4 regions of the Parafrankia sp. Ea1.12 genome follow, and region 2 is predicted to be linked to each of the others. Evidence: predicted binding sites of a transcription regulator. Region 2 holds the regulator's gene; each other region holds the start of a gene.
The links. The regulator LexA, encoded in region 2, represses DNA repair genes until DNA is damaged. The targets are predictions, from matches to a motif close to CGAACNNNNGTTCG.
Positions count from the first base shown of each region.

Region 1: a site for LexA is predicted at 1,551-1,564, ahead of FMEAI12_RS02115 (SAV_6107 family HEPN domain-containing protein). Genes of this name have one in related genera too.
Region 3: a site for LexA is predicted at 3,386-3,399, ahead of FMEAI12_RS28215 (HNH endonuclease signature motif containing protein). Genes of this name have one in related genera too.
Region 4: a site for LexA is predicted at 5,417-5,430, ahead of FMEAI12_RS06690 (HNH endonuclease signature motif containing protein). Genes of this name have one in related genera too.

Region 1 covers NZ_UBIZ01000098.1:1,666-9,005, reverse strand. The annotation lists partial or broken gene FMEAI12_RS02125 (AfsR/SARP family transcriptional regulator) at 1-422, opposite strand, end outside; gene FMEAI12_RS02120 (hypothetical protein) at 710-1,525, shown strand; gene FMEAI12_RS02115 (SAV_6107 family HEPN domain-containing protein) at 1,787-2,215, shown strand; partial or broken gene FMEAI12_RS02110 (IS607 family transposase) at 2,304-2,606, shown strand; gene tnpB (IS607 family element RNA-guided endonuclease TnpB) at 2,603-3,931, shown strand; gene dinB (DNA polymerase IV) at 4,408-5,670, shown strand; gene FMEAI12_RS02090 (DUF3040 domain-containing protein) at 5,929-6,351, shown strand; gene FMEAI12_RS02085 (transglutaminaseTgpA domain-containing protein) at 6,486-7,340, opposite strand, start outside.
Region 2 covers NZ_UBIZ01000160.1:42-7,381, reverse strand. The annotation lists gene miaA (tRNA (adenosine(37)-N6)-dimethylallyltransferase MiaA) at 1-150, shown strand, start outside; gene FMEAI12_RS04385 (EAL domain-containing protein) at 252-1,307, shown strand; gene dapF (diaminopimelate epimerase) at 1,334-2,227, shown strand; gene hflX (GTPase HflX) at 2,513-4,015, shown strand; gene lexA (transcriptional repressor LexA) at 4,131-4,883, opposite strand; gene FMEAI12_RS04365 (LysM peptidoglycan-binding domain-containing protein) at 5,808-6,056, shown strand; gene nrdR (transcriptional regulator NrdR) at 6,447-7,007, shown strand.
Region 3 covers NZ_UBIZ01000474.1:945-8,284, reverse strand. The annotation lists gene FMEAI12_RS28225 (RNA methyltransferase) at 1-274, opposite strand, end outside; gene FMEAI12_RS28220 (8-oxoguanine deaminase) at 469-1,890, shown strand; gene FMEAI12_RS28215 (HNH endonuclease signature motif containing protein) at 2,026-3,357, opposite strand; gene FMEAI12_RS28210 (aldolase/citrate lyase family protein) at 4,773-6,029, shown strand; gene uraH (hydroxyisourate hydrolase) at 6,062-6,388, opposite strand; gene FMEAI12_RS28200 (allantoicase) at 6,470-7,340, opposite strand, start outside.
Region 4 covers NZ_UBIZ01000195.1:16,483-23,822, reverse strand. The annotation lists gene FMEAI12_RS06715 (hypothetical protein) at 1-246, shown strand, start outside; gene FMEAI12_RS39200 (hypothetical protein) at 339-473, opposite strand; gene ddaH (dimethylargininase) at 695-1,651, opposite strand; gene FMEAI12_RS06705 (alpha/beta fold hydrolase) at 1,734-2,630, shown strand; gene FMEAI12_RS06700 (DUF427 domain-containing protein) at 2,706-4,049, shown strand; gene FMEAI12_RS39750 (DUF427 domain-containing protein) at 4,046-4,801, shown strand; gene FMEAI12_RS06690 (HNH endonuclease signature motif containing protein) at 5,463-6,878, shown strand; gene FMEAI12_RS06685 (crotonase/enoyl-CoA hydratase family protein) at 6,954-7,340, opposite strand, start outside.

The DNA.
Region 1 (7,340 bases), on a different contig from region 2:
CCGCGCCAGAGCGCCTGCGCCTCCTGCAACGGCGCGATGGCGCTGACCGGGTCGCCGTCCTCGATGGCGCGCCGGCCCTGCTCCAACAGCCGCCGGGCGCGTTCGGCGTCGATCTGCGCCGGCCCCACATCGAGCAGATAACCGGCTCCCCGGCGGATGAGCACCTGGGCTGAGCTGGGGCTCTCCAGCCGGCGGCGCAGCTCGCTGACGTGCGTCCGCAGGGTGGCGAGTGCCCTTTCCGGGGCTGGTTCGCTCCAGATCACCTCGATCAGGCGCTGGGTGGACAGCACCTGCCCGGCCTCGAGCAGCAGCGCCGCGAGCAGCACCTTTCGCTGGGTGCCGCCGAGCACGACGGGAACACCGCCCGCGGTGACCTCCAACGGCCCCAGGACGGCGAACTGGAGCCGGTCCGGATCGGGCATCTGGTCCTCTCGGGAGAATGCGGTCGCCGGTGTGGTGCACCGGCGGTGTTCGTCCTTCTGATTCTGCCTTTCCCGCGGCGGGCCGTGGCGGACACCGGGACAACCGCGGAATCGTCGCGCGTGCGATTCGACGCTTTCAACTCCGGGTCAACGGCAGTCGTGATCGGGTGTGTACCGGTTGTTGATCGGTCCGGGGTGCACTCGTTGTCGAGAGCCATACCGGGCCGCCGCGCATTTCGGCGGGGGGTGTTCGGGGTCCCGCGGTGGCTGGAGGGAGGGTGTCGATCATGTCGATCTTCGAGTTCTCGGGCATCGGAGCGGTGACGGGTGCGTCCCGCGGCGGAGCGGACGAGGCACCGGATCACCGCCGCCGTGACGGCGGCGCGCGGCGGGCGGCCGCGGACCGGGCTGACGTGAGCCGGGTGGAGGCGGGCCGGGCGGGTGCCGAGGGGGCCGGCGCGGGCCGCCGCGGGGTGGCGCCCGGCCTTGCCGCGCGGCTCGACGGCCTGCTGCCGCTGGAGGTGGGCTACGACTTCGTGTCGGGCACCCGCAACCAGGTGTGGGTGCGCGGTGACCGGGCGGCCGTCCTCGAGAGGTGGCATCGGGACGGCGGGGTGGAGCTCATGGTCGCCGACCGCCCGTTCCGGCTGGAGTCGGACCTCGACGGCGTGGGGGTGCGGGTGGTCGATCCGGTGGCGCGGCTGCCGCTCGCCGCGTTCCGGCCCCGGCCGCGGGGCGGCCTGGTCGACCTCGCGGACGGCTCCACGCTGCGCTGGCTGCGCCCGCGCCGCCGGGCCGCCGGGTACGTCTTCGAACGCGGATTCGTCGGCTGGCGGAACGCCAACATCGTCCGGTTCGCGCACGACGGGGTCGCGATCGTGCTGGTTGACCCGTCCGACCTGACGCGCCATCGCCCGCCGGTGGCCCGCCCGGACTTCGGCGCCGCGACGGTGGCCGACCCACGCCGGGGCTGGGTGCCCGAGGTCACGGTGCTCGTGCTGCTCGGCTGGTTCCTCCTGCTGCTGGAGGACGACCCGGTGCCTCCGGCGCCCGCCTACCCCGATCTCGACCCGTCCGCGTGGCGCGCCACGCCGGCGGGTTGACGGCCGGCCGGCCCGGGATTACTTTCGAACATGCGTTCGATGTCGGGGTGGCCCGGCATCACGTGATCTGGCATCACGTGATCCAGCATCACGCGGTTCGGCATCGGAGAGGTGATCCCAGTGGGTGCGGTTCGGCGAAGCACTGTCAGTGGGTTCGGAGTGGCCGGCGACCAGAGCGCGGTGGGCCGCCAGGGCACGGTGAGCCGTCACGACGGTTCCGGTCCGCGCGGGCCGGTCCCCGGGCAGCTTCCGGGCCGGACGATGCTCCCCGCCTCGGGGCTCCCGCGGCGCTCCCGGGACGAGCTCCTCACCTCGGCCCGGCGCGGGCTGGCCGAGGCGGCCTTCACCCGCCCGGCGGCTGAGCGTTACGCGTTGGCGCATCTCGCCGCCCTGCGGGCCGCGGCCGCCGTTCTCGCTGCCCGCGCGCAGCCCCGCCCGGGTCGTCGGGGCCGCCCGGTGAGCGCGTGGCGGCTGCTCGCGCTGGTGGCCCCCGAGCTCGAGGAGTGGTCGGCGTTCTTCGCCGCGGGTGCCGGGCGGCGGGCCGCGGCCGAGGCCGGGCTCGCCGTCGTGACGACCAGGGACGCCGACGACCTCGTCCGCCAGGTGGAGATCTTCCTCGGGCTCGTCGAGGCGGCGCTCGGCGTGCCCTCCCAGCCCTCGTTGGCGCAGGCCGCGTCCCCGTGGGGTTGAAAACTGTTGTCAGTTGAGTGCCAGTTAGCGCTGAGTGGCGCTGTGTGGTGGTGGTGTGAATCTCAAGGAGTGGGCGGCTGTGAACGGGGTCGGGTCGGCACTCGACGGCCCTCGGCGGGAGTTCCTCGCTCTGCTGCGTGACCCGGCGGTGACGACGATCGTCGTCGAGCATCGTGACGGGTTCGCCTGGTTCGGCGCCGACTCTGTCGAGGCGGCGCTTGCCGCGTCAGGTCGCAGACTCGTCGTCGTCGACCCGGCCGACCAGGTCGACGATCTTGTCCGGGACATGACGGAGATCCTGACGTCGATGTGTGCCCGGCTCTATGGCCGCCGGACCGCCGCGGACCGGGCCGCCCGCGCGGTGGCCGCCGCTACCGCGGACGTGCCGTGAAGGTTCTCCAGGCGTACCGGTTCGCGCTCGACCCGAACGACGCCCAGCTCGCGGATCTCCGTAGACATGCCGGGGCGGCCCGGTTTGCCTACAACTGGGGTCTGGCTCGGGTGAAGGCCGCGCTCGAACAGCGAGACGCCGAGAAGTCGTATGGCCTGACCGGGGACCTGCTCACCCCGGTGCCGTGGACGCTGCCCGCGTTGCGGCGTGCGTGGAACGCGGCGAAGAACGAGGCCGCCCCGTGGTGGTCGGCGTGCTCGAAGGAGGCGTACTCGTCCGGACTGGACCAGCTCGCCCGCGGGTTGAAGAACTTCACTGATTCCCGCACGGGGAAGCGGAAGGGGAAGCGGGTCGGTTTCCCCCGGTTCAAGAAGCGGGGCAGGGCCCGCGACTCGTTCCGGTACACGACCGGCGCCTACGGCCCGGCCAGCGACCTACAGGTGAAGCTGCCCCGCCTGGGCCGGGTCAAGGTCCACGAGGCGATGGGTGCGCTCACCGGCCGGTTGGCGGCCGGGTCCGCCCGGCTGCTCGGTGCGACCGTGTCGCGCACGGCGGGCCGCTGGTTCGTGGCGTTCACCGTCGAGATCGATCGTGAGATCCCCCAGAACCCGTCGGCCCGCCAACGTGCGGGCGGCGCGGTCGGTGTCGACGCGGGAGTGAAGCACCTCGCTGTCCTGTCGACCGGTGAGCAGGTCGACAACCCCAGGCCACTCACCCGCTCGCTGCGCAGGCTGCGCACCGCGTCCCGGGCCTATGCCCGCTCGAAGCCGGGCAGTGCCGGGCGCCGCCGGCGCGCCGCCGCACTGGGCCGCCTGCACGCCCACGTCGCCAACCAGCGGCGCGACGGGCTCCACAAGCTCACCACCCGGTTGGCGACCAAGCACGCCACTGTCATCGTCGAGGATCTGCATGTCGCCGGGATGGTCCGTAACCGCCGGCTCGCTCGCGCGGTCTCGGACACCGGCATGGCCGAGATCCGGCGTCAACTCACCTACAAGACCGTCTGGTACGGCTCGCGGCTCCACGTCGCGGACCGCTGGTATCCGTCCTCGAAGACCTGTTCCGGCTGTGGCTGGCGAAACCCAAGCCCCACCCTGTCGGACCGTACCTTCGCCTGCCAGTCCTGCGGGCTGGTGATCGACCGCGACCTGAACGCCGCGGTCAACCTGCGTCACCTCGTCGCCGCCAGTACGTCGGAGACGGAAAACGCCCGTGGAGCCGACCGTAGGACCCAGCCTGCTGGGCGGGTGGCTGTGAAACGGGAACCCGGCACCGCGCGAGCGGGTCGGACCGGGGGTTCCTCACCGAGAGGCGAGGCGGCATGACCGGGCGCTACCAGGCGCTCACATGCAACGGCGGTGGCACTGATCGTGCGCGGCCGGCTGGAGAGCGCGGAAGGCGTGGTGAACATGATCGTCGAGAGCCCACTGCCGCGGTGGCGGTGGGTGGGCGCTCCAGGGACTTCCGATGACGCCCCACTGATGACGGCCCACTCTTGCGTCGAGACCTACGTTCGGTCACCATCGGTTACAGCTTGGGGTTTGATGATTACTGAGGGTGGTGGTTTTCGGTGGTGGTCGCTGGTGTGGACGAGCGGCGCGCCGGCCGGGCGGTGCCGAGGCCGCCCTTGGCGCGTTGGCGGCCCGTGGTGGGGCGGCGGCCGGCGGCGGGGCCGTCCGGGCGGGCGCGGCCGATGGAGAGAGGACGGAACACCTGGCTGGTACGGGTCGCCGGGCTCTCGGTGGGCAGCCTCGCCGTCGGCCTGGTCATCGGGTTCCTGCTGCCGCGCTGACGGCCCGCGGTGAAGCCCCCGCCGGAGCCCGCCCCACTGGAGCCCGGCGGGGCAGGGCCGTCCGACAGTCGGATCCTGCACGTCGACATGGACGCCTTCTACGCCTCGGTCGCGGTGCGGGACGCCCCCGAGCTGTGTGGCCGTCCAGTGATTGTGGGCGGGGGGAACCGGGGCGTGGTGCTCTCCGCGACCTACGAGGCTCGGGCCTTCGGGGTGCGCAGCGCCATGCCGATGGCGCGGGCCCGCGGGCTGTGCCCCACAGCGGTGGTCGTCCCCGCCGATCACGGCCGCTACCGCGAGGTCTCCCGCGCGATCATGGACGTCTTCCGGGACGTGACGCCGCTGGTCGCGCCGATCTCCCTGGACGAGGCGTTCCTCGACGTGGGCGGCGGGCGGCGGCTGTTCGGCACCCCGGTCGACATCGCGCGGGCCATCCGCGGCCGGATCGCGACCGAACAGGGCCTGACCTGCTCGGTGGGGGTGGCGCCGTCGATGTTCGTCGCGAAGATCGCCTCAGCCCGGTGCAAGCCGGACGGCCTGCTGGTGGTGCCCCCCGACGAGGTCCTCGCCTTCCTGCACCCACTGCCGACCGCGGCGCTGTGGGGGGTCGGGCCGCGGACGGAGCAGGCGCTGACCCGGTTGGGGATACGCACGATCGGCGACATCGCGCGCACGCCCGCCGACACGCTGCGGCGCGCCCTCGGAGCGGGCGCGGGCGGCCACCTGCACGCGCTCGCGCACGGGCGGGACGGCCGCCGCGTCGAGCCCGACGGCGTCGACGTGTCCGTCGGCGCCGAGGAGACCTTCTCCGCCGACCTGGCCGACCCCGAGCGGCTCGCCCGGGAGCTGCTCCGCCTCAGCGGGCGCGTCGCGGCCCGCCTGCGGGCCCGGGGCCAGGTCGCCCGCAACATCTCGATCAAGGTCCGGCATGCCGACTTCAGCACCGTCACGCGGGCTCGTACCCTCGCCGAGCCGACCGACGTCACCTGGGTGATCTACCGCACCGCGGGCGAGCTGTTCGACGAGCTCAGGGCCACATCCCGCCCGCTGGTGCGCCTGCTCGGGGTGCGGGCGGCCCGGCTGTCCGCCGCCGGGCGGACGAGCCACCAACTGGCGTTCGACGAGCGGCCGTCAGGCTGGGCCGAGGTCGACCGGGCCACCGACGGCGCCCGCCGGCGGTTCGGGGAGGAGTCCGTCCGGCCCGCGTCGCTGCTGCCCGACCGCCCGCCGCGCCCGGCTCCTCCCCGTGAGTGGGGGCCTGGCCGAGTGTGAATCCGGTGTCCTGGAAGGCTCGAACGCCCCTGGAACGGCCGCGGCCACGATCACCGAACGGCATGATCGTACGATGAGCATGGCATGAACCCCGCTGGCCCGGGCAGGAGCCCAGTACGCCGAATAGCTCTGGTCGGAGTGGGTTCGAACCGGCTTGGACACAGCATGACCTGTTGCCTACCGCCTCGGCCCCGCACATGCCTATTCTTGGGTGTCAGGTTCCGTCCGGCGGGCCTGAAGGTCGTGGGAGGAGCGTCGATGCCGCTCTCGGAGAACGAGCAGCGCCTACTGGAGCAGATCGAGCGCGCTCTCGTCGAGGACGATCCCAAGTTCGCGAGCACGGTCCGGTCGACGAACCCCAGGACCTACCTCCTGCGGCGCGTGCGGCGCAGCGGGGTCCTGTTCGCGCTCGGTCTCGTCGTCCTGGTCGTGGGTGTGGTCCTCAACCAGGTACCCCTCACCGTGATCCTGGGGATCCTGGGGTTCCTGATGATGCTCTTCGCGGCACTGCGGGGGGCGGCCGACCTGCGTCGGATCAGCGGCCGGGGCAATGACGTCGGTCGTCGCCCGCACGGGTCGAAATCCAGGCCCGGTTCCGGCGGCCGGTCGCGCCCGGCGCGGCAGTCGTTCATGGAACGGGTGGAGGAGCGGTGGCGCCGCCGCTGGGAGGACCGTCCCTGATCGGGACCGCTCCCGGAGCCCGGCCAGGCTGAGCCCGGCGGTGAGCCGATCTCAGCCTGGTGGCTCAGACGGGTTCTCGCTCGAGCCCGGTCTCGCTCGAGCCCGGTCTCGGTCGGGCTCGGGCTGGCGCGATCTCAGGCGGGCGGCTGCGGCGGGTGTGTCCGCCCGCCGGCGGAGGCACCGACCCCGGCCTCCTGGTCGTCGTCGGCGCCGTTGTCCGGCGGGTCATCGGCCCGGTGCCGGATGCGCCCGAGAACATCGCGCACCGGGATCTCCCGCGCCCGCTGCATCATCGACGGCGGGGCCACCGTCGCCATCGCGCGGCGGCCCCGGGGCGCGACCGACCACAGCACCCGGCGGGCCAGAGCCAGGTCGGCCAGGACGTCCACGCCCGGATCGGGCGCGGCCATCCCGGCGGGGGCGTAACGGGCCCGCTCCTGGGCCATTGCCATCCGGATCAGGGCCTGCCGGGCGGCGTCGACCTCCGCCGACCCGGCTTCGGGGCCGGCCTCGAGGTAGGCGATGAGCCGCTGCGCGCCCGAGCGCGGTGAGTCGCTCGTCCGCAGGTGGATGCCGAGGTCGGCGGCCACGTCGACCAACTCGGCCCAGGCCGCGTGCACGCGCGCGACTGCCTCGGCGTCCTGGCGGTCGGGGCCACCCGAGCCCATCCGGCGGCGCCGCAGCGCCACCCTGGACAGGGCCGGGATGCTGAGCAGGACCAGGATCCCGAGACCCAGCCCGACCCAGGGCAGCCAGGAGGGGGGGAAGGTGTCCTTGTGGGTGCCCGCGGCCTTGGCGTCGGCCTCGGCGGTCAGCTCCTCGGCCGCCCCGCCCTGGTCGTCGGGGACGGGCACCGCGCTCGGCGTCGGCTCGACGGCGACATCCCCGTTCCCCTGGGGGACTTCGGCCGGGTCCGGGCCGGTGGTCGGCTCGGTCGTCGACGGGGCGTAGTCCGGGGCCGGGGTCGCGCCGTCCGAGCGGCGGGTCGG
Region 2 (7,340 bases):
GCGGCCAAACAGGCCACAACAACGGCCACCAGGCGCTTCGCTCGTCGGCAAAGATCCTGGTTCCGGCGTGATCCGCGGATATCCTGGCTGGAATTTCCGGATGTCGCCGCGGCGCTCGCCGAGGTACGACGTCTGGTGGGTTCGCTCTGATATCGGGTTCGCTCTGACGTGTGGCCGGCCCAGCGCCGCGGGACCTTCGCCTGACCCGTCGGCCCGGGTCCCGGCCCATCCCGGCGTCTGGAGAGTTCGACGTGACCGCGCTCGACCTTGCCCTGGTTCCCGCGCTGTACGCCTCGTTCGACGACGGTTCGCTACGCCTGCACTACCAGCCGGACGTCGACCTTCGTAACGGCTCCGTCCCGGGGATGCAGGCGCGGCCCCGCTGGGCGCACGCCGAGTTCGGGCTGCTCGGCCCGGCGGCCTTCATGCGCGTCGCCGAGGCCGCCGGACTGGTCGGCCAGGTACACCAGTGGGTGCTGCGGATGGCGGTCACGGAGGCGCGGACCTGGCACCGGATGGCCGCGGGGACCTCCGTCCGCCCGCCGCGGCTGTGGGTGCGCATCGACGGCCGTCATCTCGCCCGCCCGGAGTTCCTCGCCGAGGTGGAGCGGCTGGTGCTGGGGCGGTCGCTGCCGGCGGGCGCCGTCGGCCTGCAGTTCACCGAGGACACGCTGGCGTTCGCGCCTCCCGCGCTGCCCCGCCTGCTGGCGCGGCTGCGGGACCTCGGCGTCGCGGTGGGCGTCGACGCGTTCGGCACGTGGTACGGCTCGTTGTCCACCCTCGACGTGCTCCCGCTGGACCTGGTGCGGATCGACGGGCAGTTCCTGCGGGCGACGATCCGCGACATGGAGGGCGAGGCGGCCTTCGCCTCCCTGGTGGGCGTGGCGCATCGGCGGCGCATGGTCGTCGTCGCCGAGGACGTCGACACCGCGGTGCTGGCGGACCGGGTCGGCAGGCTGGACTGCGACCGGGTGTCCGGGCCGCTCTTCTGCCCGCCGGTACCGGTGGAGGACGCCCGCATGATCGCGCTCGGCCGCGGCCGGCCGGACAGGTGGTACAAGCCGTCCGCTGAGACCCGGGCCGAGCCCGGCTTCCGGCCGGCGAGCCAGCCCGGGTGGTCCGGCGCCACCCCCGGCCGCCCTGGCCCTCGGCCTGGACGTCCCGGCGACCAGTACGGGCGTCCTGGCGACCCGCAGGGACGTCCCGCCCAGCCGACGCGTTCGGGAGGTACCGCGCAGTCAGGAGGTACCGCGTATCCGGGTGGTTCGGGGCGAGGGGACCGTTCGCGGGCGGCTGCCGCGGGGTGAGCCCGCCGCGGCCGTACGATCGCGGCGTGCGCTTCGTCAAGGGACACGGAACGGGTAACGACTTCGTCATCCTGCCGGATGCCGACGGCGAGCTCGATCTCAGCCCCGAGCTGGTGCGGGCGCTGTGCCACCGGGGCACCGGCATCGGCGCCGACGGGGTGCTGCGGGTCGTGTTGACCGCGGCCGAGCCCGCCGCCGGCGACAGTGCGGCCGCCCGCTGGTTCATGGACTATCGCAACGCCGACGGGTCGATCGCCGAGATGTGCGGCAACGGGATCCGGGTGTTCGCCCGCTATCTCGTCGACGCGGGTTACGCCGCGCCCGGCCGTCTCGTCATCGCCACCCGGGCCGGCCTGCGGGCGGTCGAGGTGCCGACGGGCGGCGACGTCACCGTCGAGATGGGACCGCCCGAGCTGGCCGCCGGCCCGGTGCCGGTCACGGTCGCCGGGCGGGAGTTCGCCGCCGTGCCGGTCTCGATGGGGAACCCGCACGCGGTCTGCTTCGCCGACGACCTCGACCCGGCCGGCCTGGCGCGCCTGGATCTGCGCGCGCCGGCCTATCCGGCCGCCGCCTTCCCCGAGGGCGTGAATGTCGAGGTCGTCGTCCCGGCTCCGGACGGGGTCGCCATGCGGGTCTTCGAGCGGGGCGTCGGTGAGACCGCGTCCTGCGGCACCGGCGCGTGTGCCGTCGCTGTGGCCTGGGCGGCCCGCAATGGCGATGGGCCGCCCGCAGAGGTCGAGGTCGACCTCCCCGGCGGGCGGCTGACCGTCGGCTGGCGGGAGTCGACCGTCCTGCTCAGTGGCCCGGCCGTGCTGGTGTCGGACGGTGTCCTTCGTCCCGACTGGCTGCGCGCGGCGGGTGGCTTCGGCCCGGCGGCTCCCGCGGGCGAGCGGCGTCCGAGCGTTGTCGGGGCCGGCTGAGCGCGGCCGGGGCAGGCAGGGCGAAGTCCCTCGATCTCCCTCGGGGACCCGTAGCGCGTGGGTGCGCCCGGGCGTCGGGCCGGGTGCCCGACTCAGGTCCGCCGATGTCGTCCGGTGGCGGGCGCCGTCCGGTAAAGGGTTCGCGATCGCGGGTACGCCGTGTCACCCTGGGGATGACGGTGTTTCATCGGCCGGGCGAACCCGGCTGATGGGGCGAAAGAGTGCCGTCCCGGCCGGGGCGGACTGGAATGACGCGGTCACCGTGCCGCGTTGAGAACGGATGGTATGAGTCTTCGCGCTGACGCCGCTGTGGCGTCCACCCGGCATCTGAAACTGCACTCGGGCGAAAACGACGGCCACGAGGGTCGTGACGGTCGCGCCGGCACCGCGCTCGCCCTGGCCGAGGCCGACGGGTTCTCGTTCTTCGACGAGGAGGGCGACGGGCTCGACCTGGAGGACCGTGGCGCGCTGCGCCGTGTCCCGGGCCTCACCACCGAGCTCGAGGACGTCACCGAGGTCGAGTACCGCCAGCTCCGGCTGGAACAGGTCGTTCTGATCGGGGTGTGGACGTCGGGCTCGCAGGTCGAGGCCGAGGCGTCCATGGCGGAGCTGGCCGCGCTCGCCACCACCGCCGGCTCGGTCGTGCTCGACGCGCTCGTGCAGCGCCGGGACAGGCCCGACGCAGCGACCTTCGTGGGCTCCGGCAAGGCCAAGGAGCTCGCCGAGATCGTACTGGCGACCGGCGCGGACACGGTGATCTGCGACGGCGAGCTGACCCCCGGCCAGCTGCGCCAGCTCGAGGAGGTCGTCAAGGTCAAGGTGATCGACCGGACGGCGCTGATCCTCGACATCTTCGCCCAGCACGCGACGTCGCGCGAGGGCAAGGCGCAGGTCGAGCTCGCCCAGCTGCAGTACATGCTGCCGAGGCTGCGCGGCTGGGGTGAGTCGATGTCCCGGCAGGCCGCCAGCGGCGGCCGGGCGCCGATCGGTACCCGTGGCCCCGGTGAGACGAAGATCGAGACGGACCGTCGCCGGCTGCGCGCGCGCATCACCAAGCTGCGCCGAGAGCTCACCGGGATGGCCACCGTCCGGGCGACCAAGAGGTCGTCACGCCGCCGCGGTGCCGTTCCCGCCGTCGCGATCGCCGGCTACACCAACGCCGGCAAGTCGTCGCTGCTCAACCGACTGACCGGGGCGGGCGTACTGGTCGAGGACGCGCTGTTCGCGACCCTCGACCCGACGGTGCGCCGGGCCACGCTGCCCGACGGCCGGATCTTCACCCTGGCCGACACGGTCGGCTTCGTGCGCCACCTGCCGCACCAGATCGTCGAGGCGTTCCGCTCGACGCTCGAGGAGGTGGTGGACGCCGACCTCGTCCTGCACGTCGTCGACGGTTCGGCCCCGGACCCGATGGGGCAGATCTCGGCCGTGCGCGAGGTGCTCGCCGAGATCGACGCGGCCGGGGTGCCCGAGCTCATCGTGGTCAACAAGGTGGACGCGGTCGACCCGACCACGCTCGCCGTCCTGCGTCAGGCGGTGCCGGACGCCATCTTCGTCTCGGCGCGGTCCGGGGCGGGGCTGCAGGAGCTGGTGGAGGCGCTCTCGGCGCGGATACCGCACCCGGAGGTCGAGATGTCCCTGCTGGTGCCCTACACCCGGGGCGATCTCGTCTCCCGCATCCACCAGATCGGCGAGGTGCTTCGAGTTGAGCACACCGGCAAGGGCACCGAGGTCGCCGCGCGCGTGCCCGTGGGCCTGGCCGCCGAGCTGGAGCCGTTCCGCGCCTGACGGCCCTGCCTGAACACCAGCCCCGACGGAACACCGCGAGCTGAACACCGCACCGGTCAGACGCCTGACGTCTGACCGGTGCCCGGCCTGCCCGGTGCCGGCCGCGTGCCGGGGATCAGACCCGGCGCATCACCGCCACGATGCGGCCGAGGATGGTCGCGTCCTCGGCCGGGATGTCGGAGAATGCCGGGTTCTCCGGCGCCAGCCACACCCGGCCGTCGCGCTGCCGGAACCGCTTGACCGTGGCCTCCCCATCGATCATCGCCGCGACGATCTCGCCGTTGTCCGCCACCGGCTGCTGCCGGACGACGACGAAGTCGCCGTCACAGATGGCGGCATTGATCATCGACTGGCCGACCACCTTGAGCAGGAACAGAGTTCCCTCGCCGACGATCTCCTTCGGCAGCGGGTAGACGTCCTCGATCGCCTGCTCGGCGAGGATCGGCCCACCGGCGGCGATCCGCCCCACCAGGGGGACGTAGGTGGGCGTGCCGGCCTCCAGCGCCGTGGTCTCGGCGGGTGCGCCGGCCGCCGCCGCGGCACCCGCGCGGGAACGCCCGCCGGCCTTCGCGCCGCCGATCGGAAGCACCTCCATCGCCCGCGGCCGGTTCGGGTCGCGCCGGAGGAACCCCTTCTCCTGCAGCACCTTGAGCTGGTGTGCCACGCTGCTGGTGCTGGTCAGGCCGACAGCCTCGCCGATCTCCCGGACGCTCGGCGGGTATCCACGCCGCTCCACCGCGGACCGGATGACCTCGAGCACCTTCTTCTGCCGCTGCGTCAGGCCCGAGGCGTCCGCGGGGCTGTCGGGAAAATCCCGGACGTTGCCACGGGTGTCACCTCGGCGGGTACCCCGTTCCTGGCTGGTCATCGCTTACCGCTCTCCTGTCGATGCTTCCGCGCGGCGGATGGTGCCACCGGCGGCTGCCAAGGACCGGGTGGTCGACGGCCCGGCTCCGCCAACACCCACCCGGTCGTTCCAATGCTTTGTCCGATTAGTAACTTTTGATCGGTTCGGCTGATCGGTTTGGCAGGGTCCTTCGTGCTCGGTTCATCTCGCACGATCGTCCACAACTGATCGTCCTTGACGGTAGTCGGCCGGTCGCCGAATCTCAAACGTCTGTTCGAGCGTGTCGGGGGAAGTGTGCGTGGCGGCCGTGTAAGAATCGCTCAGGCGTTCGATCGAACGAGTGTTCGCGCCTGGGAGGTTGGCATGACCGACGGTGGCGGTGCGGCCGGTGGGAATGCGTCAGTTCGGCGGGGTCACCCGGTGTCTCGCAGCTGCGCGCTGCGGCAGGGTGCGCAGGTCGCGACGGGTGCGCGGGGGGCGCGCGGCGTGCGTGGAGCCGCGGTGGGCGGAGTCGCCGTCCGTGGCCGCGGGGTGCGGGGGGTGGCGGTGCGCGGCATGGGCCGCGTGCCGGTAGGGCGCCCGGTTCGCTCTCGTGGCGCCCGATGTGGTCTCTCGGGGGCTGCTCCGGCCGCCACGGTGCCGCCCGGTGAGTCCAGGCGGGGCGGTGAGCGGCGATCCGGGGCGTCCGTCATCGAGATGCCCGGCATGTGGTGGCGTGAGGCAGCCGTCGGGCTGGTCGCGGCCGGGTCGGCCGCCGCGGCGCCCGGGCCGCGTCCTGGGCCGAGTGGGCAGTCCCAGCCCCAGCGTCCCCGGCCTCAGCCCCACGCCCGGCCTGAAGCTCGACCTCGACCTCGGGCCGGGTCCCGGTCCCGGTCGCGGGCCGGTGGGCGGGGGAGGCCGGGTGCGCGGCCGCCGCTGCGGCTGACCAGGCGCGGCCGCATCGTCGTGGTGGCGCTGGCGAGCACGCTCCTCGGCCTTGTCTTCTCGTTGGTGCTGGTGACGGCGTCACAGGCGTTCACCGGCGTCCCGGTGAGCTACCGGACGCACGTCGTGCGGTCCGGGGAGACACTCTGGGAGATCGCCCACGAGGCCGCCCCCGAGGCCGACACCCGCGACACCGTCCGCGGGCTCATGACCCTGAACGGCCTCGACACGGTGACGCTCATGCCCGGTCAGGAGCTCCGGCTCCCCTGACCCGGCTTTCCTGCTGCGGCCCCGATGCCCCGATAGCTCGGCGGCCCGGCATGCCCGGGGCTTTCGGTGCGTCAGGTGTTGCGGCTGCCCCACCGAGGGCACGTCCGGCTGGTGTCACCGCCTGTCGTGGCCCCGGCGCGGGCTGGCGAGAACACACCTGAGGACCACATGCGCCGGAGGGGCCGGTGTCGGATCTGTCGGGGGTGTGCGCTACGGTGGACACAACATCTTGTAGTTGCAGCACCGCAAGTCATCCACAGGTTGTTACACAGGTAATCCACAGGGCCTTGACCGTCTGTCCGCAGGGCCGCCGGTCGAGGTGACGGAACCCAGTCGGACGCACCCCGCGGGCGGCAGTGTCAGCCTGCCCGGGGTGGAGGGGAGCGGACCATGCGGTGCCCTTTCTGCCGGCATCCCGACAGCCGTGTCGTCGACAGCAGGGAGGCCGAGGAAGGCGCCGCGATCCGGCGCCGGCGGTCGTGTCCGGCCTGTGGCCGTCGGTTCACGACCATGGAGGAGGCCTCCTTGCGGGTCCGTAAGCGCAGCGGGGCCACCGAGCCCTTCAGCCGCGCGAAGGTGATCGTGGGAGTGCGCAAGGCGTGCCAGGGTCGCCCCGTCCGGTCGGACGATCTGGCGCTGCTGGCGGAGCGGGTCGAGGAGACGGTGCGTTCCTCGGGCTCCGCGGAGGTGGCCGCCGAGGATGTCGGCCGAGCGATCCTCGGCCCCCTCCGGGAGTTGGACGAGGTGGCCTACCTCCGCTTCGCCTCCGTCTACCTGGCGTTCGAGTCGCTCGGCGACTTCGAGGCGGCGATCGCGGCCCTGCGTGCCGAGTCGGCTGGCGGCGGTGAGTCGCCCGTCGCCGGGAAGCCGACCGCGATGCCGGCGGCCACCGGGGCCTCGGCTGTCGTCGTTCCGGTGACCACGGGCCCACGGGCGGCGGCCGGCCCCTGACGTACCGGCCCGAGGTCCCGGAACCGGGATCCGGGCGTCCATGAGTGACCCAGCCTGATCCGCGCCGGCCTCACGAACCCGGGCAGGTGGGCCGCCTGCCGCCTGCCGGCTCCGGCATCGCGGGCCGGGAGCGGGGGAGGCGTCGAGGCGCGGTCCGGCGAGCGTCCAGGTCCGTGTAACGACCTGGAATGGAACCAGCCTGGAGCCGTGTCGGTGCGGAGCCGGAGCCACACGGTCTCGGAGCCGCGGTGGTCCGTGTACTGCGCGAGGCCACGGGAGCCGCCCGCGGCGCACGTAATACAGGCATCGGCGCATGCGCCGCGGCCAGCACCT
Region 3 (7,340 bases), on a different contig from region 2:
ACTCGCCGTGCCCGCCGTGCCCGCCGTGCGTCGGCGTGGACCAGAAACGCTCCGGAACTCCCCCCAGCCGCGCCGGCGAGACCAGAACCGAGCGCGGCCGGTATCCCGCCCGTAGCGCGCGGTCGATCACCCTCTCGCCCTCCGCGATGAACAACCCCTCCGCGGGTTCACGCCGCCGGCGCAGCGCCACGTCGGTCAGCGCCACATAGTCCTCAACCCGGGGATCGGCAGGGTCGTCGATCGCCACGATCCGCCGCTCGCGCTCCTCAAGCACGCCGGACCCGTCCAACACGCCACCCGCCCCACATGTCATCCGTGTGTAACGCCGGAACAGCAGAATCAGCGCCTATGACCGCATCCGGCTCCGTGACCAGCAGCCCAGGCGGCCCAGCCAGGCCAAGCGGCACGGCCGCGGCTGGCGACGCAACGGCGGGGCAACGCCCGGATCATCTTCCTGTCGATCTCCTGGTGATCGGCGCGGAGCTTGTCGCCACGGTCGATGCCGACCGCCGAGAGATCCCAGGCGGCTGGGTAGCAATCACCGACGGCCTCGTCAGCTCCCTCGGCGGCCCGGCGGAGACACCCCCGACCGCGACCCGGACCCTGCGTGCCGACGGCTGTCTCATAACGCCGGGCCTGGTGAACACACATCATCACATCTACCAGAACCTCACCCGTTCCTTCGCTCCGGCACTCGGCGGCACCCTTTTCACCTGGCTGACCACGCTCTATCCACTCTGGTCACGGCTGGACGAAGAGGCCGTCCACACCTCGGCCTACGTGGGCCTGACCGAACTGGCACTCGGCGGCTGCACGACATCAACAGACCACCTCTACGTGCACCCGCGCGGTGGCGGCGATCTCATCTCCGCCGAGATCGCGGCAGCCCGGACCCTCGGCATGCGGTTCCACCCGACCCGCGGCTCGATGTCGCTTTCGGTCAAGGACGGCGGGCTCCCTCCTGACTCTGTCGTCCAGGACGCGGATGAGATCCTCGCCGACTCCGCCCGGCTTGTGGCCCAGCATCACGACCCGTCCCACGGCGCGATGGTGCGGATCGCCCTGGCCCCCTGTTCGCCGTTCTCCGTCAGTCCGGAACTCATGCGGGCCACCGCGGAACTGGCCGAGTCCTTGGACGTCCGGCTACACACGCATCTCGCCGAGGACCCTGAGGAGGACGACTACTGCCTGGCGGTGTTCGGACGGCGTCCGATCGACCAGTTCGCGGAGGTTGGCTGGGGCGGCGACCGGGCGTGGGTCGCGCACTGCATCTGCCCCAATGACGAGGAGGTCGAGCAGCTCGGCAGGTGGGGCACAGGGGTGGCCCACTGCCCGAGCAGCAACATGATTCTCGGCGGCGGCCTCGCGCCCGTGGCCGAGCTCCGCTCGGCCGGCGCCCCGGTCGGCCTGGGCTGCGACGGGTCGTCATCCGCCGACTCCGCCTCGCTGTGGTTGGAGGCTCGTACCGCCATGCTGTTGGGCCGGCTGCGACACGGCGCCGCGGCGATGTCCGCCCGGGACGCACTGGAGATCGCCACCCGGGGCGGCGCAGGCTGTCTCGGCAGGACCGGTGAGATCGGTGAGCTCTCCGTCGGGTCTGTCGGCGACCTCGTCGTCTGGCCGTTGGACGGGGTCGCGTACGCGGGAGCACTCTCCGATCCGATCGACGCCTGGCTGCGTTGTGGGCCCACAGCGGCCCGGCACACGATCGTGGCCGGCAGGCTGGTGGTGGAGAACGGAGTGCCGGTTCATCCTGATCTCGACGAGATGCTCGTCCGGCACCGCCGGATCGCCGGCGGCATCCAAGCGGCGTTCGACGATGCGGGCATCGATCCGACCGTTCCCATCAATACCGGCGGCGACAGCGTCGGGGCGGCAAAATCACATTGAGCATTCTGGCCCATAGAAGGCAGTTCGACGCCCCAACACCGAAATCTCCGCCCGTTGAGATCAACCCGGGTGCTCCGCACCTGACCGTGGAACCTCATAGTCCGGTTCCGGTTCCGGAACTGGGTGTGGCGGGGGTCAGAATGGTGGCTGTGTGGCGTGGGGTATTTTCCACCCCGAGACGGTCATGCCTGACGGTTCATCGCCACCCTCTCCCGTTGTACCGGAGTTGTGTTGCGGTTCGATGTATGAATGTGGGTGAGTGACGAGTGTCGCCCCAAACGGACCCGTCCAGACAAACGTTCCCTTCTCCGACTGTGTCAACCGCCAACGGCCGGAGTGCTTCATACGGTGATGCTTGCGGCACGTCGGCCCGAGATTCCGGGTGAGCGTCGGCCCGCCGGTCGCATGCGCCACCGTGTGGTCGATGTCCGCGCGTTGCGACGTACGTGCGCAACCCGGAAAGACACAGTTGCGGTTCCGCGCGCGGACGTGCCGGGCCTGGGCCGCGGTGGGGAAGCGCCGGTCGGCGATCTCGACGAGCGTGCCCTGAGGGTCGGTGAGGATTCGCCGCCATGTCGATCCAGGCCGTGCGGCCATCTCCCGGGCCACCGCCGCGGGGATCGGCCCGTAGCCGGGGATCTCCCCGGGATCCTCCGCCAGGCCCAGCAGGACCGTCACCGGGACCACGACCTGCACCTCGCACGGCAGTGGCACCGCGTGTTCGGTCCGCCCGCACAGGAGGTCGACGAGGACGTCCGCGCGGATCTGGTCACGGCTGCGGGTGTCCTCGGCCGTCCGGTGCGCGGCGATCCCCTGGGTGATCTGATCGACCCGCTGGTAGCAGGCGGTCGCCTCGTCGGCGGGCAGCACCGCGGACAGGCAACTCGTCCCGTCCTCGCCCGGTGACACCCACACCCGCCGTTCCTTTTTCCGCGCCCGCGCGCGTTCGGCCGCGCCGGCCGGGTCCAGCCGGTGTACGGCACGGCGGCACGCGTCGGTGAACGCTCCGCGGGTGGGTCGGGCGCCGCCGGCCAGCACGCGTGCTTCGACCTGCGCGACGAGCGGGTCGTTGAGCGGGCGGACCGCGTTCTCCAACGAGCGCAGCCGCTGCAGATCCAGCACCCCGGCCTTCAACGCCTCCACCGCGTGGGGTAGCCGGCGCGCCACCGTGCACGCGAACAGCATCTGGCTCGCCGCGGCCTGCGGGGACAGCCCCAGCACCGCCGCGACATCCTCCGGAGCGAACTCGTCAAACAGAACCTCCCGACCGGCCGCCGGGGGCCGTAGGTCCGCGAACTGCGCCAACAGCGCCAGCAGGTCCGCGTGGCTCGCCGCTATCGACCGGACCGCCGCACCGATCTGACCCAGCAGCACACGCACCCGCCCCTCGAACACCCCCTCCTGCTCCGAGGAGTCGACCGGGCCGGAACCGCTGTCGTCAACCTTCACACTCCGCGCGGTATTCATGGCGCAGACACCCATCCCACAATCGAATCGAACACACGTTCGATCATAAAGGTGTGTGCGCCACCCCGACAAGCGCGAACCAGACGAGACCACACTAAGTTCACATTCACCCAGGCACTCACACTCCTCGACACATCAAGCACGAGAAGAGGTAAAGTGACCGCGACACGGAACAGCCGACTCACCTCTTCCACGATCGGTCCCATCGATACACACAAGAGATTGCAGCCGCACGAGCATCGGCAGCCGAGCGTCGACGCACGACCACGACACCGTTAACCACTTATCAACGAGTGCACCAAATAGACATAAACCGTTAGCGAATCAGTCTCACACCGTCAAGGTTGGGACGCGAATGACTCAACAAAAGATGGCACTGATATCGATATTGAGCTAAGCCCACTGTCACCACGTGCACCAGAGGCTCATGAGAGAGAACCAGGAATCATGATGCACGTAGCCGCGTTGATCGGCAGCCGAGTCGTAGGCCCTGCTAGCAGCCAGAACGGTCCCGCCAATGTGATCTGCGTCTACGACCGGATCGCGGTGGCGGGTCCCGGGGGCAGTCGGGCCCACACCCATTCGACTCGTGATCGTGAGCGTGCCCCCGAGCACGAACGCCGCGAGGGCCTCAGGAGGCACAGGTGGGGGCCCGGCCGCGCCGACCACGCCATCCACAGGGGCGCCCCAGTGATCAACTGCTCGAGGCTCCTCGTGGTGGCCGGACCGTGATCGTCGGATTCAAGGCGCGGGCCACGGTGACCGACGATCCCGAGGTCTCCCCGTTCCGCGACGGCACGGAGTCCATTGCGGGCAACCGGACCATGACTCATTCAGCATGGTCTCCGTGTACGGCGAGCCTGACGAACCTGGACGCCCTCGGCGCGCTTCGTCCGGGCGGCCTGGAGGGCGTCGTCGCCCACGCGTTCCGCGGTCGCTCCGGCGCGCTGACAGACGGCGATCGGGCCGGCGAGGTGAGGGGGCTGCGCGTCGAGAGCGCCCCACCGACGTTCTCGGACGGATTCGACACGATCGTCGGGGAGCGTCGACTCGCACCAGTCGACTGTGTCCGGGCCGGTTGGTGGTACCTGGCCCCTCCGCAGTACGCTCCTGAACGGAAAGCTGCAGCTCAGACGCATGATGACCGCTTGCACGGCGGTCCGTCGGCCGGCCGGGATCCATCGGCCGTTCACGGAGCCGCCACACAGACAGCCGCCGTCGGTGCAGTGCGCCGAATCCCCCGATCGGTGCCAAACGCGCCGGCGGCGGCGCTGGCGGCGGGAGCCACTGGGCACGACGCAGTTGCAAGCCAGAGCAGGTGGGCCGGGCCGCCTGCAATCGGCGGACGACTCGGCTCGGCATCTCTGACACGCGTGATGGGGACGACACCCCGTCGCTGGCCTGACACTGAAGTCGTGCCGACGCTGTCCGACGACGCCATTGCCGCGCTCACCGCGGACCTCGCCCCGCTCGACGCCGATCTGACCGCCCGCTTCCCCGGCGATCCGGGCACCCGCCAGCCCGTCCACACCTGTTATCTGCCCGCCGACCGGCTGCACCCGGACGTCGTTCTCGAGTGGGGCGAAGCCGCCCGGGAGGCGCTGCGCCACCATGCTCCGGATCCGGATGCCCTGGCCGCGGCGACCGCGGGTGACTCCGACCCGGCGATCGCCGCCGCCGTGTACGCGCACGTCGTGCAGGCGCTGACCGTCGAGCCGATCCAGGATCTGCGGGTCGATCTCGAGGACGGGTACGGGACCCGCCCGGACGAGGTCGAGGACGCCGACGCCGTGCAGGCGGCGCAGGCCCTGCGCACCGCGGCGGCGGCCGGCGCGCTGCCAGCCTCCTACGGGCTGCGCCCGAAGTCGCTGGACGCCGCCGTGCGGGCCCGGGGGCTGCGCAGCCTCGATCTGTTCCTCACCACCCTCGCCGGTGATGGTGGTGAGGACGGCCCGCCACCCGGCCTCGTCGTGACCCTGCCGAAGGTGAGCGCGCCCGAACAGGTGATCGTGTTCAGCGAGGTCCTCGCCGAGCTGGAACGGCAGCTCGGCATCCCGCCGGTCGCGCTGGAGATCCAGGTCGAGACGCCCGCCGCGGTCCTGAGCCTGCCGGCGCTGGTCGGTGCCGCGCCGGGACGTCTGACCGGGCTACACGTGGGCACCTACGACTATTCCGCGGCACTCGGGATCGCCGCCGAGTACCAGGCCAGCGATCATCCGGGGGTCGAGCTCGCCACGGCGCTGATGCAGTTGGCCGCCGCGGGCACCGGGATCCGCGTGGCCGACGGCTCGTCCAACGTGCTGCCGGTGGGCCGGGCCTCCGACGTGCGCTCCGCGTGGCGCCGGCATGCCGGGCTGGTCCGCCGGGCTTGGTCGAGAGGTCTTTACCAGGGGTGGGATCTGCATCCCGGCCAGCTCGTCAGCCGGCACGCGGCGGTGGCGGGCTGCCTGCTCACCGGACTGCCCGACGCCCTGCGGCGGCTGGCGGACTACGCAGCCGCCCGCACGTCGGGATCGGTCGCCGACGAGCCGGCGACCGCGCGTGCCCTCGCCGGGCACGTCCTGCGCGCGGTGGACGCCCGCCTGGTCGAAGACGCGCGGCTGCGGGCCGCCGGTCTGGACGAGGAGACGGTCGCCCGCCTCGGAGGCCGACCTCCGCAGGTCCCGGCCTGACCTGCCGGACCGGGCGGGTCAGGCCGGGCGGGTCAGCTGCCGCGGTAGGTGGAGTAGCCGTACGGCGCGAGTAGAAGGGGCACGTGATGGTGGTCGGCCGGCTCCCGGATGACGAAGACGATCGCCACCTCGGGGTAGAAGGCCGAATGCCCCGTGGTGTCGAACACGAGGCGCCAGGCGCCGGTGCGGTCCGCGGGCAGGTCGCCGACGCGCCCGTCGTCATCGGTCACCGCCTGGGCGACTGGGCGCCAGCCCTTGGTCGCGCCGTCGAGGGTGACCGCGGCCCGTTCAAGGCGCACCGGCACGCCGGCGGCTGGCTTCCCAGAGGCGGTGTCCAGCACATGGGTCGACAAGCTCACTCGCGTCGCCCTCCCCGGCTCGCCGCCGGGGTGCCCGCCGGCGACCCACTCGTCGCTTCGCCACGACCCGGGAACCAGGTGTCAGGCGCCGGTGATCAGATGGCGCAGCCGCAGCGCGGTGATCTCCGCCTGCTGGCCGGCCGCCACCCGCAGCTCGGTCCTGGGGTCGTTCGCCATCCTCTCCCGGAGCAGCTCCAGCATCTCCTGCGCGCCACGCCCCGCCGCGCGAACGAGAAAGATGAACCCGAAGCGGTCCTCGTACTCGGCGTTCCCCTCGGCGAAGGCCGCGCGGACATCCTCGCTCGCCTGGTCCAGGGCGGCCTGCTCCCGTCGGGGGGCATCGAGGGAGACGACGGTGGCCCGCGAGGACGTCGGCGGCGTCGGCGCGGGTGCCGGGCGCTCCCCGATCCGGGGATGCGCGGTGAACGCCTCCAGCCAGGCGGTTTCGGGCAGGTTCCACCACTCCTGCTCGGCGGCGGGCAGCAGCGTGGCGAGCGTGCCGAAGGGCCGGAGGGCCGCGACGGCGTCCGCCCAGTCCTCGGAACCGCAGCAGGCCAGCAGCTCCTCACGGGCCGCGGCGGGCGTCAGGGAGTCGAACCAGCGCATGGCCAGCGACTCGCGTCCCGCCTCGGTCGGCGCGCCGACCAGCCGCAGCCGGGCGAGACCGCCGTCCGGGATCGCGTCCACCCGCACGTGCGTGGCCTCGACTGGCACCTCCAGGTCGAACAGGTGCCGGGTGTTCGGCTGGACCCGGGTGCGCGGCAGCAGCGGCCGCCAGTCGGTGATCGCCGACAGGGCGTCCGTGGCCAGGTCGTCGTCGCCGGTCGTGGGTGCGTTCGCCGCCCACAGCGCGACGGCGCGCGGCGCGTTGCCGCGGAAGTGGCGGGTGTCGACCTCGGCCCGCACCACGGTCCCCTCGGTGGCCAGCCGCACCACCGCCCAGTCGTGCCCC
Region 4 (7,340 bases), on a different contig from region 2:
TTCGGTCAGGTGAGCACCGCCGACCTGGACGCGTCGACCAGCGTCAACGACCTCGTTGCGCGGATCGCGGACAAGACGAACCACAGCGAGCGGTACGTCGAGAACCGTATCCAGGAGCTTGTCGGAGCCGGCTCGGCCCTGGGCGGCGCCTCGCGCGACCGGCTCGGTTCCAGCCAGTACAACCAGTTCGGCCAGGGCGGCCAGGGCAGCCAGCAGCAGGGCCAGCCGTTCGGGGCGCAGCAGTGACCCGATGAGGTCTCACCGGACGGCGTCACCTGCCCGGTAGGGCGGAAACACCGTCCGGCGTAGCCGGGTTCCGGTCGCTTCGGAGCAGCCGCTCAGACGGCGGCGGCGAGGAGCGACCGGAAATCCAGCAGCTCGTCGATCAGATCGGTCACCACCGGATCCCGTGGAAGCCGGTTCAGCTCGACCAGCATTGCATCTGTTTCTTCTATGGTCGGCAGGCCGTCCACGGCCGCGACCATCGTAACAATTTTAGTCATAGGTTGTCCGACGTCGTCCCGATGATTCTCTCCAGAGTACTTCATGCCGCGATAGAAAGTACCTCCACAGCGCATCAGGCGAAAGTTGTCCTGATTGCCACGCCCGGCGCGCCCACGGAACGTGCACGATCTTCGCCGAAACGGCGCGGCGGTCTCGCTTGGTGAGCACTCCCGAGCTCGGTCGGCCAGGCTCAGCCGGCCGGACGCAGTTCCAGCGTGCAGCATTTCGCGCCGCCGCCACCCCGCCGGATCTCATCCGTGGCCACGCCGACCGGGATGAATCCATGGTCACGCAGAGTGCTCGCGAACCCGACAGCATCGGCCGAGATCACCACGTGCAGCCCATCACTGACCGCGTTCAGCGCGAACGCGACTGCCTCCCGCTCGGACACCGTGAGAGCCCCCGGAAACGTCTCCTGGAGCAGGGCGTTGCTACGCGCGCTGAATGCCGCCGGGTAGTACGCGACAAGGTCCTCGGTGAGGACACAGAGCGCGGTGTCGAGATGGTAGAAACGCGGATCGACCAGCTCCAGGGTCAGCACCCTGCGGCCGAGAACACCCGCCACCTCGGCGTGCGCACGTGGCTCGGTACGGAAACCCGTCCCGGCCAGGACAACGCCGCCGACCGGCAGGAAATCTCCTTCGCCCTCGTTGACGTACGACGGGGCGTGCACCCGCCGCATTCCAGCCCCGCGGAACCAGTCGAGGTAGTGGTCAGCCTCGGCCCGCCGCTGCGGGTACCGGAAACGCGCCCCGACCGCGATGCCGTCGACGACCAGGCCGCCGTTGGCCGCGTAGACCATGTCCGGTAGCCCGGGAACCGGCTCGACCAACTCGACCTGGTGGCCCAGCCCCAGATACACGGCCCGCAGCGCCTCCCACTGGGCGTGTACCCGGGCGAGGTCCGTCGGTACCTCGGGGCGCATCCACGGGTTGATGGCATAGGTGACGTCGAAGTACTCCGGTGGACACATGAGGTACCTGCGGGCAGAGGCTCGACGCGAGACAGTCGAATCCCTCGGGGCAGCGTCCACGCACCCCAGGATGCCAGCCCGCCGCCGCAGGCCCCGCGGACGAGACAACCGCGGAATCACGGGAACATCGGACGGACACGGATCGTCGGTCTGGCAGGACTTCGTCCGTGCCATGCGCAGGCCCTCCAGGGCCGGACGCGGCGTCCTCACCCGAGTCCATTGTCAACGAACGTCGTCTAGCGAACGGGGGCTACCGATGCCGTACTTCGACCTCGGGGTCGAGACCAGGCTGTTCTTCACCGACGATCCGGCCCGGGACGGGACCGCGATCCTCGGTGAGAGCCCAGGCCCGGTGAGCCTGAACGGGACGAGAGCGCCCAGCGCACCCCCGCCCCTGGTGCTCGTCCACGGCTGGTGTTGCGACTCGCACGACTGGAACTTCCAGATCCCAGCCTTCCTCCGGCGCCACCGCGTGATCGCCGTCGATCTGCGTGGCCACGGTCGGTCCACCGGTTCGAAGGGGCTGCGGCCGCGGATCCTGGCCGCCGACATCGCGGCCCTGCTTCGCGAGTTGGGGGTGACCGCGAGCAACGGCGGGGTGGTCGCCGTCGGACACTCGCTGGGCGCGATGGTCGCCAGTGCGCTGGCCGTGGAACATCCCGATCTCGTCCGCGCCGTCGTCGCGGTGGAGCCCGCCTACGGCCTGCCCGAAGCTGACGTTGAGAGATCCGCACGGTCGCTGGCGAACCTCGGCGAGCCGGGCGGGGTCGAGCGCCTGCTGAGGTATCTCGCGGCGCTGGCTGGCCCCGACGCCCCCGAGCACCTGACGACCTGGCACCGACGACGCGCGCTGGGCGTACCTGTCGACGTGGCCCAGGCGGCCTTCGCCGGCATGTGGCTGGATGTCGACCAGTTCGGCCGCCGGGAGCAGAGCGACGACTACCTGGCCAAGCGGACCTGCCCCGTGCTGTCCGTGTACGGGGAACGGCGCGCCGACCAGGCCGAATGGGAACGCGACTTGTCCGCGGGCCCGTCCGACGAGGTTCACGTGCTGCCGGGCGGCCACTGGCTGCATCAGGAGCACCCCGAGGTGTTCAACTCACTGGTCCTCGGGTGGCTGACCCGCCTGTCCTCGACGGCGGGCACCCACTGAGCGGCCACCGACGGCTCGAAACAGTCGGGTCCGATGCCCCTCGACTCCGGATTCCTCGTCCCAACCCTGGGCACAGTGTTAGCTTCCTGTGACGTGCAGCCTGTAACGGCCGACGCGACGTCGGCAAGCGATCCGGCTTTAACTCGGCAGCCATGCCCCTACCCGGCCCGAGCGTGGTGGGGTGACACCCTGGTCGCGGAGTCGACAGCCGCCGTCCGGGTACAGGAACCGGGGCAGGTCCCCGTCCTTTACTTTCCACGCTCCGACATCCGGTTCGACTCCTTCGGAGACGAGGGCCGGACGGTGTCGTGCCCGGTGAAGGGCACGGCACGCTTGTGGTCCCTCGAGGGGAAGGTCGACGCCGACGCCGTCGACTGGCACGACCCCGCCAGCACGACGACGGTCGACGGCCGGGACGCGCTGTGGGCCTTCACCCAGCCGGCTTCCGGCCTGGAGTGGCTGACCGACTTCGCCGCCTTCGACCACGACCGGGTCCGGGTGGAGATCGTCGACGAGCTCCCCGGCGAGCAGCCCCGCGACAGCACGATCAAACGCTTCCCCACCTGGGGCGACGCCTCAGATCTCATCGACATCATGAATGTCCGCCAGGCCGGCGACCGCAGATACGTCAGCGTGGCCCTTGCTGATCCCCGGCGGCCTGTCGTCGAAGGCAGCCAGATGCTCGGGCAGGCCGTGGTGGCCGGCGGTCGCCACGCGCCCGGGCGGCGGGTTGTCTCGGCGCACATGGTGTTCTACCGGGCAGCGGACGCGCGCGAACCTCTCGAGTTCGAGGTGGACGAGCTCAGCTCCGGCCGGAGCTTCACAACGCTGGCAGTACACGTCTCCCAGCGCGGAAAGCGGCGCGCCAGCGGCACCCTGCTGCTCGATGTCACCGCACCGGACGTCGTCCGCCACTCCGCGGCCCCGCCGCCATCCGCAGGCCCCTACGACAGCAAGCCCTACGACATGTCCGTGACCGGACGCGACATCCGCATGGTCGACGCGGCGTACACCGACGACCCGGCCGCGCCCGTGGGTCCTCCGGTCATCGACACATGGGTCCGGTTCCGCACGGTGCCGGACGACCCGTGCCTACAGGCCGGGCTGCTCGCCCAGTTCACCGGGCACATCTCCATCGCCGCCGCCCTGCGCCCGCATGAGGGGGTCGGCCAGAACCAGGCCCATCGCACGCTGTCGATGGGGATCAACGCGATTGGCATCTCCTTTCACTCCAATGTCCGGGCCGACCACTGGATGCGCTATCACCATCTGTCGACCTTCGCCGGCGACGGAATGACCCATTCCGAATGCCGGGTCTACGACGAGGCCGATGCACTGATCTCGTCGTTCACCGTCGACGCCATGATGCGGGGCTTCAGGAATGACGGGCGCGCGGTCGACGACAGGACCGCGCTATGAGTCTCACGACTGGACGAGGCCCCCTGTCCACGCGGCCAGCCGGCCGCTTCAGCGCGTCTCTCCCGACACCGCTTGTCTACGTCGAGCCCTTCCAACGTCGGGTACGCGGCCGTTCCGACGGTCGGACCGTGATCGACAGCGAGCGAGTGCTGCTGGTTCATGCACCGGGACAACCTCCGACCTATGCGTTCCCCTCCGAGGATGTCCAGGTGACTGTGGCATCCGAACCCGAGCCCGCCGTCGCAGGACACGTACGGGTTCCATGGGACGCTGTCGACGAATGGTGGGAAGAAGAGGAACGGATGCTCGGGCATCCGCGCAACCCCTACCACCGGGTCGACTGCCTTCGCTCGACTCGGCGCCTGCGCGTCGAGGTCGGCGACGCGGTCCTCGTCGACACCTCGGACACCGTTGCCCTGTACGAGTCCGCGCTCGCACCACGGCTGTACGTTCGCCGCCAGCAGGTCGACATGGGACTTCTCCGCCCGAGCACGACGACGACCTACTGCCCCTACAAGGGAGCCGCGTCCTACTGGTCGGCGATCGTCGGGGACGTCGTCGTGGAGGACGTCGCCTGGTCGTACGAGGATCCGCTCCCCGAAAGTATCCCGATCTCCGGCCTGCTGAGCTTCGACGGATCGCGTGTGACGGTGAGGCACGATCTGCCCGCCCCGACCCGCGCCCTCGAGGACCTCGAGGACCTCGAGCCGCAGCCGGACGGACCGACCTGCAGTAACGGCGGACGGTGCTGACCGGGTAAGTCGCCGTTCCCAGCAGCTGGGGTGCATCGCGGCTGGGCCGCCATCGGCCGACCCAGCCGCGATCACCGCGCGGCCACCCAGGGCATGATCTCCTGGATGGCCGAAGTGCGGGTGTGATCGCAGGCGACGGCGGTGTGACTCGGCCCGAAAAGTCGCACCGACCACTCCGCCCTCAACTCTGGCCGGCCCACGAACCCGACGTGGCGCAGAGAATCCCGCGACACCGGAACCCACCCAACCATCCAGGCACTGTTTATTTGATAACCCTCGAATTCATTTATAGATTCGACGACATTTAGCCCTGCCGTCAATGTGACGGTGACACCCGCCGACAATCACCGTCCGCGACGACGCTACGCGGACCACCCAATCCGGTCAACCGCCTTGCCGGGCCGACCGACAGCCTTCGCGCACCGCGTCCGGACCGGTCCCTCCGCCGGGAAAAATACCTGGTCGGGGCACCAATAGCGGGGTGCGATGAGACGGGCGAGAACCATCTCGCCGGCGCGCTCACACAGCCCGGGGACCTCCCCGCGAGCGCAGGAGACACATTTGTGGTCTCGTCAACGAGCACGCTTGCCTGACCGCACCAACCTCACCTAGAGTCGAACGCACGTTCGAAACGGTCTCGCGTTGGCAGGCGGTCATCCCCATGCACACACCCAGCCACACCCCGCCCCAGACGTCGGAGACGAATACAGAGCAGCCAAAGCGGCACCCGAAACTCCTCCTCAACGTGCTCGCAGCCGCACACGCCGAACTGACCGGAGACACCAGACCGACCTTCACAACGGCGCAGGAAATCGCCATCACACAAACCGAGGAGGCCAACCAGATCTCCGGCAGCGGGTCGGCTGCCGAACAATTCCGCCATCACCTCGACAACTACCAGAGCAAGGCCATGCTCCTGGGCTGGATCCAGGCAGAAATGATCGAGGACCTCGCCGCACTCGCCCGGATCTGCTCACCTGACAACACCACAACCACCGCAGCGCCCAGCGAGCTCGCACCCGAGGACGTCGCCATCGAGATCAGCGTCTCCCCCATCACCGCCGCCCGCGACATGTCCCACGCCCGCACCATCACCAACCGCCTCCCCCACGCACTCCACGAACTGAGAAAAGGCCGCATCGACCTCCCACGACTCCACACCCTCGCACGCGCCACACGACCCCTGGACGACGACCTCGTGGCAGCCGTCGAAAAACACGTACTCCACGGCGGCCCCCGCCGCACCAGAGAAGCCTTCACCGACGCCACCCGACGCGCCGTACACACCCTCGACCCCGACGGTTCCACCGCACGCACCCAAGCACGAAAAGCCGAACGCCGGGTTCGGATCCTCACCAGCGAAGACAACGCCAGCAGGCTGACCGCCTTCCTCCCCGCCGACGAAGCCCATGCCTGCTACCAGCGCATTGACCAACTCGCCCGCCGAATCTCCACCCAGAACACCACAGCCGACAACAGAACCACCGACCAGATCCGCGCCGACGTACTCGTCGACCTCCTCACCGGCCGCACACAACACGCCCAGCCCCTCAGCTGCGACATCCAGGTCATCGTCCCCATCACCACCCTGCTCGGCACCTCCACAGCCCCAGGCGAGATCCCCGGAATCGGGAGCATCCCCGCCGCCATCGCCCACGACATGGCCCACCGGCCGGGATCAACCTGGCGGCGCATCCTCACCGACCCCCGCGGACACCTCCTCGAAGTCGCCAACCGCCGCCACCCGACACCCGCCCAGACACGCCACATCCGAACCCGCGACCGGACATGCCGACACCCAGGCTGCACCCGACAGGCGATCCACTGCGATATCGACCACACCATCCCCCACACCGACCACGGACCCACCGTGACCCGAAACCTCGGGCTCCTCTGCCGCCGTCACCACCGCATGCGACACCAAGGAAAATGGAAAATCCACCAACCAGAACCCGGTATCTTCCACTGGACCACCGCCCTCGGCCACACCGTCACCATCAACCCAGACCCCTACCACCACCCCAACCCATCACCCAACACCAACCGACCCGACGACAGGGACAACCCACCCTCCTGAGGCGAACCACGAGGAGGGATTCGGTCTCGTACAGGACGACTTCGACAGGGCACTCGGATTCGGACGACGGCGCCGTCAGGTATCCGAGGTCGACGGGAGATCCGGGTAGCTCGGGACGCGCTTCTCCATCCGGGCCTGAATCGACTCGGTAACGTCTACTGGCTGGAGTGCCCCCGCCTGCCAGGTTGCCGTGTGTGCCAGGGCGTCGGCGACGGGGTGATCGCGCGAGTAGAGCAGCATCTCCTTGCTCCCCCAGACCGCCATTGGGCTGTTGGCGGCAATTTCCTCCGCAACCTCGCGTACACCGCGCAGCATCGCTTCCTGATCCGGGTAGACCTCGTTCACCAGGCCGACGGCGAGAGCACGGTCGGCGGGAAGTCGACGACCGGTGTAGACGAGCTCACGCGCAACTCCGTCCGGAATTATCTTGGGGAGTCGCTGCAGTGTGCCGAGATCGGCGGT